DNA from 4 places in the Pseudoalteromonas ruthenica genome. Region 1 is predicted to be linked to each of the others. Evidence: predicted binding sites of a transcription regulator. Region 1 holds the regulator's gene; each other region holds the start of a gene.

Region 1 (4,618 bases):
CGAGAGCGCTCATATCACTGCTATTTATCGTCGCGATGGCGTGGCTTTGGTACCCTTATTTTATGAAGTCGACAGATGATGGTGTCGCTCAGCAAGACCATATTGCCACACCCGACTATATCGCAACTGGGCTAAGTCAGACTAGTTATAACGATCAGGGTGAGTTAAGCCACACCGTTTATGCTGAGGAAATGGAGCTGTATCAAGAGCTCGGGTTTACGCATTTCACCAAGCCGGTATTTACCTTATATGGTGAAACAGAAAATTGGCAGGTAAACGCCGATGAAGCGACTTTATACAACAACAACATTTTGATCTTGGAAAATAACGTCACCGCCACCAACTTAAAAGAAGGGGCGATGATTGAGAAGGTCAGCGCTGAGGCCATTCAAGTTGATATAGATAGCCAGCGCATGGAGTCCGAGCAGACTGTAGTATTAAGTGGCCCGAATATGAAGATCACCGGGCAAGGCTTGAAAGCAGACCTCAATACAGAGATAGTTGAATTAACAGAACATACGCGAACAATATATTATGACCAATAAAATCAGTGCATTAATTACATCCATCGCAATTGGCTTATGCTCTGCCAGCGCTACTGCTGAGCAAATCACCGCCAAGGAAGTGTTAATTGATGCCGACAAACAACAAGCACTGATCAAAGAAAATATCACTATTTTTGATAAGAACGTGCATATTGTTCACGGCAAACGGGAAATAAAAGCTGACCGCCTTGAGGCTCACCGTCGTCCAGAATTGGGTGATAACAAGCAATTGCTCGTAGCCACCGGCTCACCAGCTGTGTACACCGAAGTGATGGAAGATGGCACTGAGATTTCTGCACAGGCGCTGGAAATTCGTTATGACGTCGCCTCTGAGACCCTTAAAATTCAAGGTGATGCTAAGATTGCCATGGCCGACCAGCATATCGTTGCCGAAACCATAAGCTATGATATTGCCAAACAGCTGATCACCGCCGAAAAGGATGAAAACTCCAGCACACGAGTGCGCACAACATTAACACCACAAAGTGACGATACGCCGGAGAAAGAGCAATAATGGCGACTCTTAAAGCACAAAAATTAGCGAAAAGCTATAAAGGCCGGGAGGTCGTCAAAAGTGTGGGCTTAGAAGTACAAGCAGGTAGTATCGTCGGCTTGCTCGGCCCTAATGGAGCCGGTAAGACAACTACTTTTTACATGATAGTTGGCTTGGTACCCAGTGATAAAGGCACCATCAGTATTGATGATGAGGATATCACCTTGATGCCGATGCACTCTCGTGCGCGCTTAGGTATTGGTTATTTACCGCAAGAATCATCTATTTTTCGAAAGCTGACAGTGTTTCAAAATTTGATGGCCATCCTGGAAACCCGCAAGGGCTTAAGCAAAGCAGAGCGTGAAAGCGAGCTTGAGGGCCTACTTGATGAGTTTAATATACAGCACATTCGAGACTCACAAGGAATGGCGTTATCTGGTGGCGAACGTCGCCGGGTAGAAATAGCGCGAGCATTGGCGGCAAACCCCAAGTTTATCTTGTTGGATGAACCTTTTGCTGGTGTCGACCCTATTTCAGTGTTAGATATAAAGAAAATCATAGAGCATCTGCGCAATCGTGGCATTGGTGTATTAATCACCGACCACAACGTGCGAGAGACCCTAGACGTATGTGAAACCGCATACATTGTTTCCCATGGCGAGCTCATTGCTTCTGGTACTCCAGAGCAAGTTCTTGCCGATCAAACGGTTCGCGACGTCTATTTGGGTGAGCAGTTTAGATTATAACGATTAAAGGATTGTTAGAGATACATGAGGCAATCATTACAGCTGCGCCTAGGCCAGCAATTAACAATGACCCCACAATTGCAGCAAGCGATTCGCCTGTTGCAGCTCAGTACTTTGGATCTCCAACAAGAAATTCAAGAGGCGTTGGACGCCAACCCATTACTTGAAGTTGAAGAAGACAATTACGCCGACAATAACGACAACCAAGAGCAAAAAGAGTCGACGTCCGACAACCAAAATAACGATACCGCCGAGACGGCCAGCGCCAGTAAGGATGAAGTTGAAAGTGCTGATGCCATGAACAACGAGTCCATCAGTGAAGACTTGCCCATGGATGTGTCTTGGGATGAGTATATTAGTGCGGCTCCCGTTGCCTCCTCTGGGCCTATGCCAGAAGATGAGTCTATCTACCAAGGCGAAACCACCGAGTCGTTACACGATTATTTAATGTGGCAGCTGCAATTAACACCTTTTAGTGCCACCGACGAGGCCATCGCCACAGCCATTATTGAAGCCATCAATGACAACGGCATTTTAACAGTCAGTTGTGAAGATCTGCTGGAAAGCTTGAATCATGATGAACAAGACGATGGTATCGAGCTCGATGAAATTGAAGCCGTTCTTAAGCGTATCCAACTCTTTGATCCAGTAGGAATTGGTGCGCGTTCTTTACAAGAGTGCTTGTTGATCCAGCTCAAGCAATTTGACCCACAAACCCCTTGGCTTGAAGAGACCAAAGAGGTAGTTTGTAACTATATTGATTTGCTTGGTAGTCGTGACTATCGCACCTTGATGAAAAAGACTAAGCTTAAAGAAGCGCAGTTAAAAGAGGTGATGACACTGATACACAGTTTAAATCCGACTCCTGCAGCCACGATTGTGCGAGAGCAGTCAGAGTATGTGATTCCAGATGTATCGGTGAAGAAAGTTAAAGGCCGCTGGGTGGTTGAATTAAACCCAGATAGTATGCCTAAGATCCGCGTTAACGATCACTATGCATCAATGTCGCGAAGCTGTAAGTCACAAAGTGATAGTCAATTTATTCGCTCGCATTTACAAGAAGCGAAATGGTTTATAAAGAGCTTGGAACAACGCAATGATACGCTACTTAAAGTAACTAATTGCATTGTTCAACAACAACAGGCATTCTTTGAACATGGTGAAGAGGCAATGAAGCCAATGGTGCTTAATGACGTTGCCGAAATGGTGGAAATGCATGAGTCAACGATTTCCCGTGTGACCACCCAAAAGTATATGCATACACCACGGGGTATTTTTGAGCTGAAGTACTTTTTCTCCAGCCATGTTACAACCGAAAACGGAGGTGAATGCTCGTCTACAGCGATTCGAGCATTGATCAAAAAGCTAGTAGCTGCGGAGAATCCTGCTAAACCGTTGAGTGATAGCAAGATTGCCGACGTACTAGCCGAGCAAGGAATTAAAGTGGCTCGGCGCACGATTGCTAAATATCGTGAATCGCTAGCCATTCCACCGTCAAATCAGCGTAAAAGTTTGATATAGACGTTAGACAAGAAGGAAAATGCTTATGCAATTAAATCTTACCGGTCGTCACGTAGAAATCACTGATTCTCTTCGCAACTATGTGAATAGCAAATTTGCAAAATTAGAGCGTCACTTTGACCATATAAATAATGTGCATGTCATTCTTGATATTGAAAAACTAACACAAAAAGCAGAAGCTACTCTTCACGTTAACGGTGGTGAACTGTTCGCAACCGCAGAGCACCAGGATATGTATGCGGCGATCGACGGCTTAATTGATAAGCTCGACCGTCAAGTGATTAAACATAAAGAGAAATTATCTCGTCACTAACATGAACCTAGATTCACTCTTTACCAAGGACTGCAGCAAAGCTGCGGTCCTTTTTAATAGCAAAAAAAGAATGCTGGAGTACCTCTCTCAGGTGGCTCATCAGCACAGTCCTCACCTCAGCGAGCAATCGGTACTTGATGCTTTACTAACCCGCGAAAAGCTGGGCAGTACTGGCATCGGCAAAGGCGTTGCTATTCCACATGGCCGTCTCGATGGTATCGACAGTACGATTGCCATTGTTGTAACCAATCGCGAAGCCATTAACTTTGATGCCATTGATAACCGTCCGGTGGATATCTTTGTCGCACTTTTAGTGCCGGCTAATGAGACTGAACAACACCTGAAGACCTTAGCGACAATTGCTGATAAACTAAAAGACAAACAACTGTGTAAACAACTGCGCTCAGCCAGCAGCGATCAAGAGCTTTATCAATTGATCGCCGACTAATGCGCGCCGTATTAATTCATGGTGTGGTTTAAATGTGCGTCTTGGGGTAAAACAAGGAGTTGTCGGATGGAACTTATCATTGTCAGTGGTCGCTCGGGTTCTGGAAAATCAGTCGCGTTACGGGTGCTCGAAGACCTTGGGTACTATTGCGTAGATAACATCCCAGTTATTTTACTCCCCTCCTTGGTGCGCAGTGTTTCAGCAAATTATGACAAAATTGCCGTCAGTATAGACGTGCGCAATTTGCCCAAAGAACAGCATGAATTTAACGACATTCTCGCTTACCTGCCTGAGTTTGCTAAGCCTTCGCTGTTTTACCTTGATAGTGACGAACAAACGTTGATTAAGCGTTTCTCTGAAACTCGTCGACTACACCCCTTATCCATGCAAAATATGACGTTGGATGTCGCTATTCGTGAAGAGAAGCAGCTTCTTGATGTACTCATCTCCCACGCCGACTTTATTATTGATACAACTGAGCTCAGTGTTCACCAGTTGGCGGAGATGATCCGTGAAAAAGTGCTGGGTAAAAAAGACAAGCAATTACTGATC
Region 2 (4,618 bases), 1.5 Mb from region 1:
CACCACTGTGATGACTATGCCGACACCTAGTTACGCGCTTTGTGCTTGCTCATTGAGCTCTGCAAGCATCATTTCGCGCATTTTAAACTTTTGTAATTTCCCGGTGACCGTCATCGGGTATTCCTCGACGATACGAATATACTTAGGCACTTTAAAATAGGCGAGTTGATCTTTTAGGTAGGCCCGAATTTGCGGCTCATCAATATCGCGGTTGTCCTTTGCTTTGAGCCACAAGCATACTTGCTCGCCAAATTTATCATCGGGGATACCAAAGACCGCCGCATCACTGACAGCGTCGTGCAAATACAGCACTTCTTCTATTTCGCGCGGATAAATGTTCTCGCCACCACGAATGATCATATCTTTAATACGGCCAACGATGGTCACGTAACCTTGCTCATCCATGACCCCTAAATTGCCAGAGTGTAGCCAGCCCTCAGCGTCGATAGTGGCGTTAGTTTTCGCTTCATCGCCCCAATAGCCTTGCATAACACAGTAGCCGCGAGCACAAATTTCACCTGGGCTACCAATGGCAGCGATTTGGCCGCGTTCATCAATAATTTTAATTTCTGTGTGCGCCATCGCTCGGCCCACGGTTTGCACTTGTTTGTCAATTGGCGCGTCAGTTTGGGTAATATGGTTGATGGGGCTGCACTCGGTTTGGCCGTAACCAATCACCACTTCGCGCATATGAAAATCACTGTGTACTTTGCGCATCAATTCTTGCGGGCAGGTGCTTCCAGCCATGACTCCGGTGCGTAAGGTGCTGAGATCGTACTGCTTAAAGTCGGGGTGTTCTAATTGCGCAATAAACATCGTCGGTACGCCATGGAGCGCCGTACAGCGCTCTTGCTCAATGCAACTTAGGGTGCTGATTGCATCGAACGAGGGGGCTGGAAATATCGCACAGGCACCGCTGGCCAAACACACTAGATTGCCCAGCACCATGCCAAAGCAATGGTACAGGGGCACCGGAATACACAACCTGTCTTTGTCATTAAAGTGCATTGCTTGGGCAACCAGCAAACCGTTGTTTAAAATATTGCGGTGCGAGAGCGTGGCGCCTTTGGGGTTTCCGGTTGTGCCCGAGGTAAATTGAATATTAATGGCGTCATCAGGTCGAAGTTGCGCTTCAATAACCCGCATTTGCTGGTAGTGCGCATCCTCGCCCAGTTGTCGAACCGACTTAAATGATGTCATGCCGGCAAAAGGTTGCTCTGAGAGAATAATAACTTGCTCTAAAGTGGGCAGCGCTTGCAGGGTGGTTTTGCTACCGTCTTTTAATTCCGGTGCAAGCTGGTAGATCATGTCAACGTAGTTTGATGCTTTAAATTGCTCGGCCATCACCAGGTATTTTACACCCACATTGTTAATGGCAAAGGCCAATTCATGAGGGCGATAGGCGGGGTTAATGCACACCATAATGGCGCCAATTTTGGCGCTTGCGAATTGCACCAAGGACCATTCAATATTGTTGGGTGACCAAATGCCAACCCGATCCCCTGGCTGCACACCTAGAGCGAGTAAGCCCGCAGCGAGGCGCTCTATTTCCCGTAAATACTGGCGGTAAGTCCAACGGATCCCTTGATGGCGCACTACAATCGCCTCATTGTCTGGGTGTTTGTCGACAATATAATCAAGATGCTCGGCGATGGTTCGCTCGCTAAGCGGCGTTGAAAATGAGCCGTGGTACTGGCTCAACGTTAACGGTAGTGAAGGGGAGTGATTGTCTTGTTGTTGCGGCATTGACTGCCTCCTTGCCCGGATAGATGTTGTCATTTTAGGTTTTTCAACACCTAATCAAGCACAGAGTGTCGACACTTTCCATTATTTTGAGGTGGTTTCTGTTGGAATTAGACTAAAGGTTTAGTTTTTGTCGACATAAAAAAGCGGGCCATGGGCCCGCTACATCGTCTTGGGGAGAGAAATAATTTAGCTCGTTGCTTCTTGCAGTGCCTTCATTTTATCGTGGCAAATTTGCATGCGTTCACGAAGCTGAGAAAGAACTTGTGCGCACTGAGGTGGCTGTGACTCTTCTAGTGCATCGTCGAACTCTTCAAGCACTTTATCTTCAACCTCTTCAAGGTGTTTGATGTACGTATGTTCTTCGTTGCTCTTAATCGCGCTCATCACCTTAGTGTAGGTTTTACGTACATCTACCAGGGTGTCTGAGCCGGTTTCAATTTCGCCTTGCTCTTCAATGGCAAAGGGTTGCAAGTCGGTCACCGCTTTGTGCTTTTCATCGATCATGTTTTGGAACACGGTACGTACATCATTACTATCAATGTTGTCTTTGGCATCGGAGTAAAAATCAATGCCACCCTTTAGTACTTTGATAATGTCTGTGATTTTCTCTGAACGTTGCATTGTCATAATTGTGCTCCTTCAATTTTGAATTCGATTTAATAGGAGCAATGCTTGTGCCAAATCGAGGGAATGTATAAAAATCATTATTAAACAATGTTTTATCTTTATATTCGAACGCTTGAAATGTGTAAGCCAACGCCTTTTTCATGGGCAACTATGAAAGCTTTTCAATCGCAGGCGGTAAAAACGTCATAGTCGTACAACCAACAAAACGTATTATTTTTTACCTTTCACAGTGCGCCAGGTGAAGATGTGCTGCGTAGTAGCTATTATCGGAAAAAGAAGGAAGAAGAATGGATTGTAACGTTGCCCCAAGCTCAACCTACCACGAGTGTAATACCCTTACGACAACGCGTCGTAAACGGGGAAAAGGATTTGAATACTTCCATCTTGATAAGGAAAAGATAACCAGTCGTGCTTACTTAAAACGAATGCGAGAGTTGGTTGTGCCTCCTATGTGGCGTGATGTACGTATTAGCGCTTGCCAGTACAATAAGGTGCAGGCCGTTGGCGTTGATGGCAAAGGAAAGCGACAATACATTTACCACGCCCATTGGCAATTGGCGCAACAGCAAAAAAAATTTGCCAAGTTAGGTGAATTCGCTGCTCAGCTTCCAGATGCGCGAGGGCAATGCTTATCCTTATTGGCAGAACCTGATTGGACGAAAGACAAAGTGTGCGCGCTTGGGTGCGCAATCTTAGACCTTACCGCGATTCGTGTAGGCAATAATAATTATTACAAAGCCAATGAAACTTGTGGGTTAACCACGCTTCGACGCAAGCATGTGGATATTAAAGACGATCATGTACAATTTAGCTTTAAAGGTAAACACGCAAAACACCGAGAGGTGCGCATCGACGATACTGAGCTTGCTGAATTAGTGGCTTCAAGTGCAGAGCAACAAGGGTATAGCTTGCTACGTTATTATCAACAAGGCCAATGGCATGACCTGCAAAGTGATGATATTAACGAATTTATCCACCGTGTTTTTGGCGGCCACTTTAGTGCCAAAGATTATCGCACCTGGGCGGGGACGCGAATGGCGGTGCGCTTTGCCCACGTAGCCGCAGAGCAAGTACAGGCGCACCCAAGGCGCAAATTTAAGTCTCAGCTGGTTAAACTCGTTGCTAAGCAATTAGGCAATACCGCGAACATTTGCGAACAGTATTATATTCACCCGAAGGTGTTAGAACACCTCAGCGAACACTATGAAAATGAACACCCGTTTGCGCATTTTGACGCGACACCGCGCTCTTTGGCAGGGGAGTTAGACATGGATGAGAGGCATGCGTTAGCGATTATTACTGGGCGATGACGTAACAGGCCATTTCTGCGGCCTGTTACTATCGGGGGGATTACTGCTTAGCGTAAGTGCGCAGCATAATATCGACATACGCCGTCATAAAGGCTTGCTCTTGAAACTTCTTCAGCCCCGTATCAGCAAACTCAATAGGTAATGGGTTGCGCTTAAGCTGTTCTTTCATCTCTGTGGCACTAATAATGTGCACATCTAAGTTAGTTATCAGCTGCAGTGCCGCTTCCATTTTAAAGCCAACCGCGCCGCCGGCGAACTTACCTTTATGAGGTCGCGCTTTGATGGCGATAGCATCCACTTGGTAATCTTCCATCAGCTTTTTAAAGTCGCGATGAAACTTTTGGATTTCTTCAGTATCGTTAGCATCGCTTAAAACAAAACGTGTTTGGCGCACATCACGGATGTCAAACACACCATTTTCTTTACTTAGAAGGCATAGTAAAACTTCACTGCCTTTTATTTCTACGCCGCAAGTATGCATAGTCAAATATCACCTTTTTTATCAATGGCATTAGTATATCAGAAGCGCATACAAAATTTGTTAAGAAAATTATCAGACGAGCCTTGTATTTACCTCTATAGCGCGCCAAAATAGCGCCTTGCTCACGCTTTGTGGGCGGCAGTATCATCGCAATGCTTGTTGGTATAAGCGTTGATTAGACTTATTAAATAGACAAATAAATACACGTGGCGCGGCGTAGGTGTCACCACTGTACAAGGATTAAACATGCCAGTAATTACTCTTCCTGACGGCAGTCAGCGTTCATTTGAAAACCCTGTTTCCACGCTAGACGTAGCACAAGACATCGGCCCAGGCCTTGCCAAAGCGACCATCGCTGGGCGTGTTAACGGTGAGCGTGTTGACGCCTGTGATTTAATCAGCGAAGACGCACGGTTAGAGATCATCACCGCAAAAGATGAAGACGGTTTAGAAA
Region 3 (4,618 bases), 230 kb from region 1:
GCCACTCACAACGCCTCGACTTTCAGCTTACCCGTCAGCCTATCCACATTGAAAGCGTCGCCAGTGAGCTCAAGGCCAATGGTATGGGCTACTTACGTATTAATAGCTTCAACAATCATAGCTTTCATGATGTCGCGCGTCACATCACCATGATGCAAAACGCCAACGGCGCCATACTCAACGGTTTGCTAATTGACCTGCGTGACAACCCAGGCGGTACCCTCGACAGTGCCATTGCCATTGCCGATTTATTTTTGTCTCAAGGTGTTATCGTCTCTACTCGAGGTCGCTTTGTGGAGGCTAATCAACGCTTTGAAGCGAAAGCAGGGGACATAATTCAAGGCGCCCCCATGGTCGTGCTGATCAATGAGGGCTCCGCTTCCGCTGCAGAAATTGTTGCCGGTGCGCTCAAGGATAATGACCGGGCAACCGTGGTAGGGACTCGCTCCTATGGTAAAGGGTCGGTGCAGTCATTGATCCCCTTAGGCGATGGCCGCAGTGCTTTGAAGCTGACCACAGCGAAGTACTATACCCCCTCTGGCGTGTCCATTGAGGGGACTGGCATCGTACCTGATGTGCCGATATTGCAACCTGCCCTTTCGCAATCAAATAAAGAAGTTATAATCAGCTTAGCTGAGGGGCAAAGTGCGCATAAAAACTTAACCGCACTGCTTGATAAACAATTACTAAAAGCTCAGCAACTATTAGAACAATAAAAACGCAGGCTCGGCTTTAAGCACGGGCCTGCACACTAATCATCAACAAAGATAAAAACACATTGTGCGCTTTTTAATATGGACTACGTTGTGTGTGCTGGTGCTCTTATCACCAGTACATGCGAAGCAAATCGCTATTGTCATTGATGACATCGGCTATCATCGTAACGACATGGCTGCCTTGCACTTGCCTGGCGCTGTGACCTATTCGGTGCTCCCTTTTACTCCTTACGCCGCTCACTTTGCTCAACAGGCAGGGGCCTTAGATAAGGAGGTGCTTTTGCATGCCCCTATGCAAGCTATAAACGGTAAAGCGTTAGGGCCTGGGGGGCTGACAATGGATATGTCAAAAGAAGCTTTCCAACACGAGTTACGCAAGGCATTAGCCAGCCTACCCAATGCGCGCGGCGTCAATAATCACATGGGCTCGCTGCTAACACAGCAAAATGCGCCGATGAGCTGGACTATGGAAGTGCTAAAAGAGCAAGATTTGTTTTTTCTCGACAGTAAAACAACTCCCAATTCAAAAGCGCAAACAATTGCCGGGCTATACGGTGTCAGCAATATTGCTCGCCATGTTTTTCTCGACAATATTACCACCGAGCAGCAACTACGTTATCGCTTTGAGCAGTTAAAGACTCTCGCTGATAAGTATGACTACGCAGTTGCAATTGCTCACCCCTACCCCGAAACGTTTGCGTTCTTGCAACAGGCATTGCAAGAACTCGAGGGTGAAGGTTTCCAACTTGTGCCTTTATCTCAGCTAGTGCAGCAGCGCACAATTCGACTTGCCCAGGCCGATAAAAAAAGTGTAACCGAGGAAGAGTAGAGGCCTCTAAAGCAATCATAGGTGGCATGGCTGCTGATGACTGGGTTCTGGTGCCGATAAACCACCTCCTCCGTATTCAGCACCTGCCCAAGTGCTTGTTCTATGAACATAAAATTAATCTGTATCTTTTACACAAACAGTGAAAGCTTTTCTTTTCCCCTAGTCCACAAAAAACAACAAACCCATTAAAATCAACATCTTAAAAGTTGGCATGGACTTAGCAACGTATATTCCGAAACGCAAATCTATGGAGGGTACATTATGTTAGGTTGGTCAATTGCATTTTTAGTTATCGCTTTGGTCGCAGCACTTTTAGGTTTCGGTGGCATTGCTGGCGCAGCCGCTGGCATCGCTAAAATTATTTTCTTTGTATTCTTGGTACTGCTGGTTATCTCCCTTGTTGCTGGCGCCATTCGTGGTAAAGCGCCAAGGTAGTTATTAATTTTACAGTACAAGCGGTCACAGGTGGGATGAAACCCGCGACCGCAACCAAAACACGTTATTTGAATCCAGATTTAAAGAGTTAATATTCAAGGAGAGTTCTATGTTTAATCATTCAGCAACAAAAGCATTTATCGCTACATTATTTGCCGCAGTATTCGCTATGGGCTGTGAAGACAGTGGCGGTGCCGAAGAGGCAGGTGAAAAAATTGATGAGGCGATCACTGACACTCAAAACGCGGTTGAAGACGCGTGTGAAAATGTTAAAGAAAACGCCGGTGCAGAAGAAACAAACTGCTAATACAGGCTTATCTTCAAACAAAAAACCCGCGAAGTTCGCGGGTTTTTTTACGTCTCTAATTATTTAAAACTGACTGTTGGCCGCCGCAACCACATTGTCTACGGTGAAGCCAAAGTGCTTAAACAATTCGCCCGCTGGCGCTGATTCACCAAAGCTAGTCATGCCGATAACTTTGCCATTCAAACCAACATACTTGTACCAGAAGTCGGCAATGCCTGCCTCTACAGCGACACGGCGAGTCACACTGCTGGGTAGGACACTTTCTTTGTACTGTGCGTCTTGTTGGTCGAACAAGTCCGTTGATGGCATAGATACCACGCGTACCTGACGACCTTGAGCGCGAAGCTCAGAAGCTGCATCCATAGCAAGCTGTACTTCCGAACCTGTGGCAATCAGAATAACTTCTGGCTCGCCATCACAGGTTAATACATACCCACCTTTTTTCACATCAGCAAGCTGCTGCGCATCGCGTGCTTGCTGAGCAAGGCCTTGACGCGTAAAGACCAGCGACGTTGGCCCATCTTTGCGCTCAATCGCTTGCTGCCACGCAATGGCTGACTCAACTTGGTCACATGGACGCCAATTCACTAGATTCGGTGTATAACGTAGGCTCGCCATTTGCTCAACCGGTTGGTGAGTCGGTCCATCTTCACCCAGGCCGATGGAATCGTGGGTGTAAACAAAGATGCTAGGCGTCTTCATTAGTGCAGCCATGCGCACCGCATTGCGTGCATACTCCATAAACATCAAAAAGGTTGCACCGTAAGGAATGAAACCTTTGTGCAGGGCAATGCCATTCATAATGGCGGACATGCCAAATTCACGCACACCATAGAAAATATAGTTACCTGACGCGTCGTCTTTACTAAGGCCTTTTGAACCACTCCAAATAGTTAAGTTCGATCCGGCCAAATCGGCTGAGCCGCCCATAAACTCGGGTAGCATGGGACCAAAGGTATTCAAGGCATTTTGCGATGCCTTACGTGTTGCTGGGCTATCAGGGTTTGCTTGTAACTGCTCAATATAGGCTTGCGACTTCTCAGCCCAGTCAGCAGGCAATTCGCCATTTTGGCGACGTTCAAACTCAGCAGCAAGCTCAGGGTATGCCGCCTTGTATGCCGCAAACTTATCCTGCCAACTCTGCTCTGCTTGTGTGCCCTTCTCTTTAGCATCCCACTGTTGATAGATATCATCAGGAATCGCAAAGGCGTCATGAGACCAACCCAAGAACTCGCGCGCAGCTTTAATTTCATCATCACCCAACGGCGCACCGTGGCAATCATGGCTTCCTGATTTATTAGGAGAGCCGTAACCAATCACTGTTTTACAACAGATAAGCGTTGGCTTGTCACCTTGGGCGCGGCCTTCATCAATAGCAGCGCGAATAGCCTCGCTATCGTGGCCATCAACATTACGAACCACGTGCCAGCCGTAAGACTCAAAACGCGCGGGAGTGTCGTCACTAAACCAGCCTTCTACCTCACCATCAATAGAAATACCATTGTCGTCCCAAAACGCAATCAACTTACCAAGGCCTAGAGTTCCTGCAAGCGAACACGCCTCGTGAGAAATCCCTTCCATTAAGCAGCCGTCGCCCATAAAAGCGTAAGTATAGTGATCAACAATTTCATGGTCAGCGCGATTAAATTGAGCAGCAAGGGCTTTCTCCGCGATTGCCATGCCTACCGCATTGGTGATCCCCTGTCCAAGCGGGCCCGTAGTAGTCTCAATACCCGGAGCGTAACCGTATTCAGGGTGGCCCGGAGTTTTTGAATGAAGCTGACGGAAGTTTTTAATTTCCTCAATAGGAAGATCATAGCCGCTTAAGTGTAAAAGCGAATAAATCAGCATTGAACCGTGGCCATTTGAGAGAATAAATCGGTCACGGTCAGCCCAGTTAGGGTTGCTCGGGTTATGCTTAAGATAATCGCGCCACAGTACTTCGGCGATATCGGCCATGCCCATCGGGGCACCCGGATGACCTGATTTAGCTTGTTGAACCGCGTCCATGGAAAGCACGCGAATGGCGTTTGCAAGTTCTTTGCGTGATGGCATGAATTCTCCTACCTTTAAATGTATTTGCGCTGGGGCTTCACTCGCGCTCATGCTGGCGCGGGTAAAGAATAAGACGAAAGCCCATTCTTACTTATTCATCTGCCCCCTGCAATTAAAAATTGGGCATCGAACGAGTAACTTTAGAATTACTCATAACGAATAAAAATACTGATAACTAAAAGAGTACAAAAACACCAAGCAATAAAGGTCAAAAGACCGCTATACAATCAATTTTATTTAGACGTCTAGGCGTAAAAAGCTAGGAAATCACCTGTG
Region 4 (4,618 bases), 730 kb from region 1:
CCAACCATTGCTTATTTGTGCAACGCCGGCGTCGACCTCAAAAGCAAACATCTGTGCAAACCAACTAGGTACTGAAGCATGTTCGTGCTGTGCAAGCGAACGCTCAACCACAACTTCCCCCTGTGTGTCGACTAATTTAATCTGCTGATAGTGGCCGGTATCAAAGGCTGCTGAGACGAAAAGCTCAACGGTCACTGGGTCTTTGCCCATCTGACTGAGCGCAAGCGCTAAGGTTGTGGCATTATCGGCGTTTTTCAAATAAAGCTCTTCGGTGAAGCTAGATTTAACATTGTACCCGCTAATGAGTACGCTGCTGATCAACCCACTCAAAGCAATAACCACAATCACCAGCCACAGTTGTACCACCAGAGATATACGGTGCGCCCCACTGGACGCTGTAGATGCTTGCTTTATCACCACCTAACTCCTTGCTGTTCCATTTTCTTTAAAACCGAATGCCAGCGAGATAATCTCGCCCGAGGGTCGGCCACACTGTGAGTTGACGTTGCAGTCCACAGACCTTCACTGTTAAAGCTGAAAACCGGATATAAATCAGTGCGCTTCGCTGCTGGCAAAATAGCACTTGTGAGCGAGTCGAGAATGATGGGTTGGCTACTGGGGGTCGGGTAATAACCCAACACCATATGCGCTTGAAACTCTTGGCTGCGGGGGCCACCTATTTGCGCTTTAACATAGATAAGCCGTAGCTTATTATCAGCGATGCCTAGCATCCTCAATGACGCGTATTTCGCTATGGCGTAGTCTTCACAATCGCCCAGCCCCTGCCCTAAGGTTTCTAATGGCGTTGCCCAATAATCTTGTTGTTTGTAGAGAAGTTGGTCGGTGCGGTAGCGCACTTGCGTGGCAAAAAACTGATTGACCAGTTGCACTTTGCGGGTTTCGGTTTCAGCACTCAAGCTAGCTAGTAATTGCTGCCAGCGCTGCGCCACCAGTAAACGTTGAGTACCGTATTGGTTGCGCATAAGCGTTTGAAACAAGCCGCTGTCCATAGTTGCGCCAGCGTGAATGCCACTCATGAGCAACGTCATGGCGAACACTAAACCTAGCCCCAGCCACCGTATTTTATTTATAATTTTCGCACTGCTCACTACGTCCTAAAGGCCTACATAGTTTCTGCGCACCGCTTAGGACGCAATGGGTTTGATTTATTAAAGCATAGCAGTGATTTTCAGTTCTGCAGCACCCGATGTTAGCCGTAAATGCAGTATAAAGAGGTGCTTAGAATAAGTTTGATATTAAAAATTAAAGCAAAAATGCAGGTGTATAAAGGCAAGAAAAGATAAACCCAAGCGCACTGGCGTACACTTGGGGCAATGTTGTATATCAGCAAGCACCTCAGTAGTAAGTGACCTTTTTTACCTTGCGAGGCTTACTCTGAGTAATGTAAAGATCGTGTACTAGCTTCATATCCAGCTCTAATTCAGTCGCATAACTATCGCCAACAACATAACTGCGTTTAACTCGAGCCCCTCGGATCACCCCTTGAACCCGCGCTTGCAGTACATCATCTCCAGCAATGGCATTGGCAACGGTGGTTTGCCCTTGCATTTGTTGGCCATAAACCTGCTCCGCCAACTCCCGATAGGCTTCTATCTTTGAAGCTTTCATCGCCATCAGCGATTTTTGCTGGGCGCTTTCACCGGGCTGCGGTGCAATAGGCGCGTAGCCAATCGCACGTAAAATCGGATAATTGTCAGGCTGCTCTATGGCGTATTCAACGTGCTTATCAAACACGCTGCTGCAACCGAGCATGCTCCATGTGCTGATCAGCAGTATCATCATTCGTAGCATGTTTTGCTCCACACTGATTGTCTTTAAACCTATGCTCAGTAGTATGCACGATAAATGCCACTATTACAGGGGAGTTGGTATGTTCTTTGCTATCTTTGTTACAAGAACATTTTTAGGTGGGATAACTATGCGATATTTGGCATCTGTGTGCGCACTGATGATTGCACTAATAAGCCCGAGTGTCAGCGCCCAATGGTTGCAAACCACAGGGGTTGCGACTTTAGAGGATGGAGATACCGAAACAGCACGCGCCAACGCGGTCAGTGACGCTATAAAACAAGCGTTATTATATTCAGGGCTGGAGCTATCCAGTGTGCAGACCTTGACTAACGGCGTGCTCACTCAGGATCACCTTTCTTTGCAAGCACATGGTCAAGTACAACAAATGCAGCTGCTCGAAGAACAACAAAGTGATGGCATGATCAGTGTCACCATGCAAATTGAAGTGTTAGACAACCCACAGCAATGCCCTGAACAAGACTTTATTAGCCACTTTGCCCTCACACGCACGGCATTGGATAATCCACAGCAAGCTCGTTATGGTCAAATATTTGACGTAGCCCCTGCTTTTACTAAGCAGCTCTACGCAATTATGAGCCAAACGCAATTAGCTATGCTGCCTATTCCTTATTTTAAAGAAGCGGTGGATGTTAGCCCCTTCTTTACACAGCAATTTCAGTATGATGAAAATGTACTGGAATATATTCGCGACAAAAGTAACAGTCAGTACGTGTTACTCTCGCAAATCACCGATATTTCCACCGGCAAGCAATTGAATAATGATTATGCATTTTGGCAGGATGAAAGCTATAACCGCTATTTTAATGTAGAGTTTGCGTTATTCGATGCCTTGAGCTTTGAAAAAATATGGCAAAAAGCCTATCAAACTCAAGGGCCTTGGCAGTTTGAAAAAACCGCTCGTATCGATGTAAACAGTGGCACTTTTTGGCAAAGCCAATACGGACGAGCCATTACTGCGCTTAGTGAGAAAGTGATGTTTGACCTTAACAATGAGCTGCGCTGCCTACCCACCCGTGGATTAATTCAGCATATTGATGGTGACCAAGTAGTTATCAACTTAGGTAAAGCCAACGGCTTAGTGATGGGTCAGCAACTCACTTTGGCGCATAGCAGCAACCTCACCACCTATGCAGGCAAACGTTTGCCACGTCAGGTAACTACCTTACATCGTGTAGAAGTGAATCAGCTTTACCAACACAGTGCCATTGCCACTAATATTGGTAAACGGCCACTGGCGAATATTCAACTCAACGACTTAGTGTTACTGAGCCAATAGCCTGGCTCAGTAATCCCTGCGTACTATTGAAAATAAAGATATGTTCAACGTTCGGTTTTAACAATCAAAGTCATCAATTCTTACTGATATACAAATCAATTCGCTTTTGTCACACTGTACCCAACACATCGAAAGGAGATTATCAGTATGACAACATTTAACAACAGCGAAGGCCAACGAATTCCTCAGGTGACATTTGCAGTGCGTAAAGGCGAGCAATGGCAACAACTTACCTCAGACGATATCTTTTCAGGTAAGACGGTCGTGGTGTTCTCATTGCCCGGTGCGTTTACACCAACCTGCTCATCAACACACTTACCACGCTACAACGAACTTGCCAGTGCACTAAAACAAAATGGCGTAGATGACATTGTCTGCGTGTCGGTAAACGATACATTTGTGATGAATGCCTGGGCTGAGCACCAAGAAGCCGACAATATTACCTTACTCCCTGACGGTAACGGCGAGTTCACCGACGGCATGGGCATGCTGGTTGACAAGAACGACCTAGGTTTTGGTAAACGTAGCTGGCGCTACTCCATGCTCGTGAAAGACGGTGTGGTCAAGAAGATGTTTATCGAGCCGCAAAAACCAGGCGACCCTTTTGAGGTATCGGATGCAGATACTATGCTTGATTATATTAACCCCAAACAAAGTAAGCCACAGCCGGTAAGCATTATTACTAAGCCGGGATGCCCGTTTTGTACCAAAGCGAAAGCAATGCTTTCGCAGCACGGTCTTGCTTTTGAGGAAATTGTGTTAGGTAGTCAAGCGTCGCTGACGAGTCTAAAAGCAATATCCGGTAGAGATACGGTACCGCAAGTATTTATTGGTGGGCAACATATTGGTGGCTCTGATGAGCTTTCCCTTTACTTCACCAACAACTAATTCATTTTAAGGGCCTGCGGGCCCTTTTTTATAAGGACACTGCTATGAATAAAGTGAGCACCGATGTTTTAGTCATTGGCGCAGGCTCAGCCGGCCTAAGTGCTTATCGCAGCGCGAAAGAACATACCAATAAGGTACTCTTGATTGAGGCAGGCCATTACGGAACAACTTGTGCGCGAGTTGGCTGCATGCCCAGCAAACTCTTGATCGCCGCCGCAGAAGCAGCCCACAGTGTGCACACAGCGAACCGTTTCGGTATTAATACCCAAGCCCCTATTATTGATGGTCAGGCAGTGATGCATCGCGTGCGCAGCGAACGTGATCGCTTTGTTGGCTTTGTAATTGATGCAGTCGAAGATATCGACCCGCAAGACCGTCTGATTGGCCACGCACAATTTATTAATGATCATCAAGTTCAAGTCGCTGATCATACGTTAATTGAAGCCAAGCGTGTCGTTATCGCCACCGGCTCCCGACCTAGCTACCCAGAAGCGTTTAACAACTTTGGCGAGCGCTTAATTGTTAACGATGAGGTTTTTGACTGGCAAGACTTACCCGAGTCTGTGGCTGTTTTTGGCCCTGGCGTTATTGGTCTAGAGCTTGGCCAAGCATTGCATCGTT

The links. The regulator sigma-54, encoded in region 1, starts transcription at its own class of promoters, with help from an activator protein. The targets are predictions, from matches to a motif close to GTTGGCACGNNNNTNGNNT.
Region 2: PRUTH_RS05575 (ferritin-like domain-containing protein) is a predicted target of sigma-54. The motif match lies at 2,410-2,428, and genes of this name have one in related genera.
Region 3: PRUTH_RS12440 (DUF1328 domain-containing protein) is a predicted target of sigma-54. The motif match lies at 1,751-1,769, and genes of this name have one in related genera.
Region 4: PRUTH_RS01725 (flagellar assembly protein T N-terminal domain-containing protein) is a predicted target of sigma-54. The motif match lies at 1,886-1,904, and genes of this name have one in related genera.

Annotation. Positions count from the first base shown of each region.
Region 1 covers NZ_CP023396.1:2,904,195-2,908,812, forward strand. The annotation lists gene lptC (LPS export ABC transporter periplasmic protein LptC) at 1-545, shown strand, start outside; gene lptA (lipopolysaccharide transport periplasmic protein LptA) at 535-1,059, shown strand; gene lptB (LPS export ABC transporter ATP-binding protein) at 1,059-1,784, shown strand; gene PRUTH_RS13665 (RNA polymerase factor sigma-54) at 1,809-3,305, shown strand; gene hpf (ribosome hibernation promoting factor) at 3,331-3,618, shown strand; gene ptsN (PTS IIA-like nitrogen regulatory protein PtsN) at 3,620-4,066, shown strand; gene rapZ (RNase adapter RapZ) at 4,133-4,618, shown strand, end outside.
Region 2 covers NZ_CP023396.1:1,162,592-1,167,209, reverse strand. The annotation lists gene PRUTH_RS05580 (AMP-binding protein) at 31-1,746, opposite strand; gene PRUTH_RS05575 (ferritin-like domain-containing protein) at 1,933-2,373, opposite strand; gene PRUTH_RS05570 (DNA topoisomerase IB) at 2,661-3,683, shown strand; gene PRUTH_RS05565 (DUF3010 family protein) at 3,724-4,164, opposite strand; gene thrS (threonine--tRNA ligase) at 4,411-4,618, shown strand, end outside.
Region 3 covers NZ_CP023396.1:2,674,944-2,679,561, forward strand. The annotation lists gene PRUTH_RS12430 (S41 family peptidase) at 1-716, shown strand, start outside; gene PRUTH_RS12435 (divergent polysaccharide deacetylase family protein) at 781-1,545, shown strand; gene PRUTH_RS12440 (DUF1328 domain-containing protein) at 1,807-1,980, shown strand; gene PRUTH_RS12445 (hypothetical protein) at 2,090-2,287, shown strand; gene tkt (transketolase) at 2,351-4,342, opposite strand.
Region 4 covers NZ_CP023396.1:363,308-367,925, reverse strand. The annotation lists gene PRUTH_RS01740 (bifunctional diguanylate cyclase/phosphodiesterase) at 1-417, opposite strand, end outside; gene PRUTH_RS01735 (transglutaminase-like cysteine peptidase) at 414-1,049, opposite strand; gene PRUTH_RS01730 (LPP20 family lipoprotein) at 1,357-1,812, opposite strand; gene PRUTH_RS01725 (flagellar assembly protein T N-terminal domain-containing protein) at 1,940-3,109, shown strand; gene PRUTH_RS01720 (glutathione peroxidase) at 3,257-3,997, shown strand; gene PRUTH_RS01715 (dihydrolipoyl dehydrogenase) at 4,042-4,618, shown strand, end outside.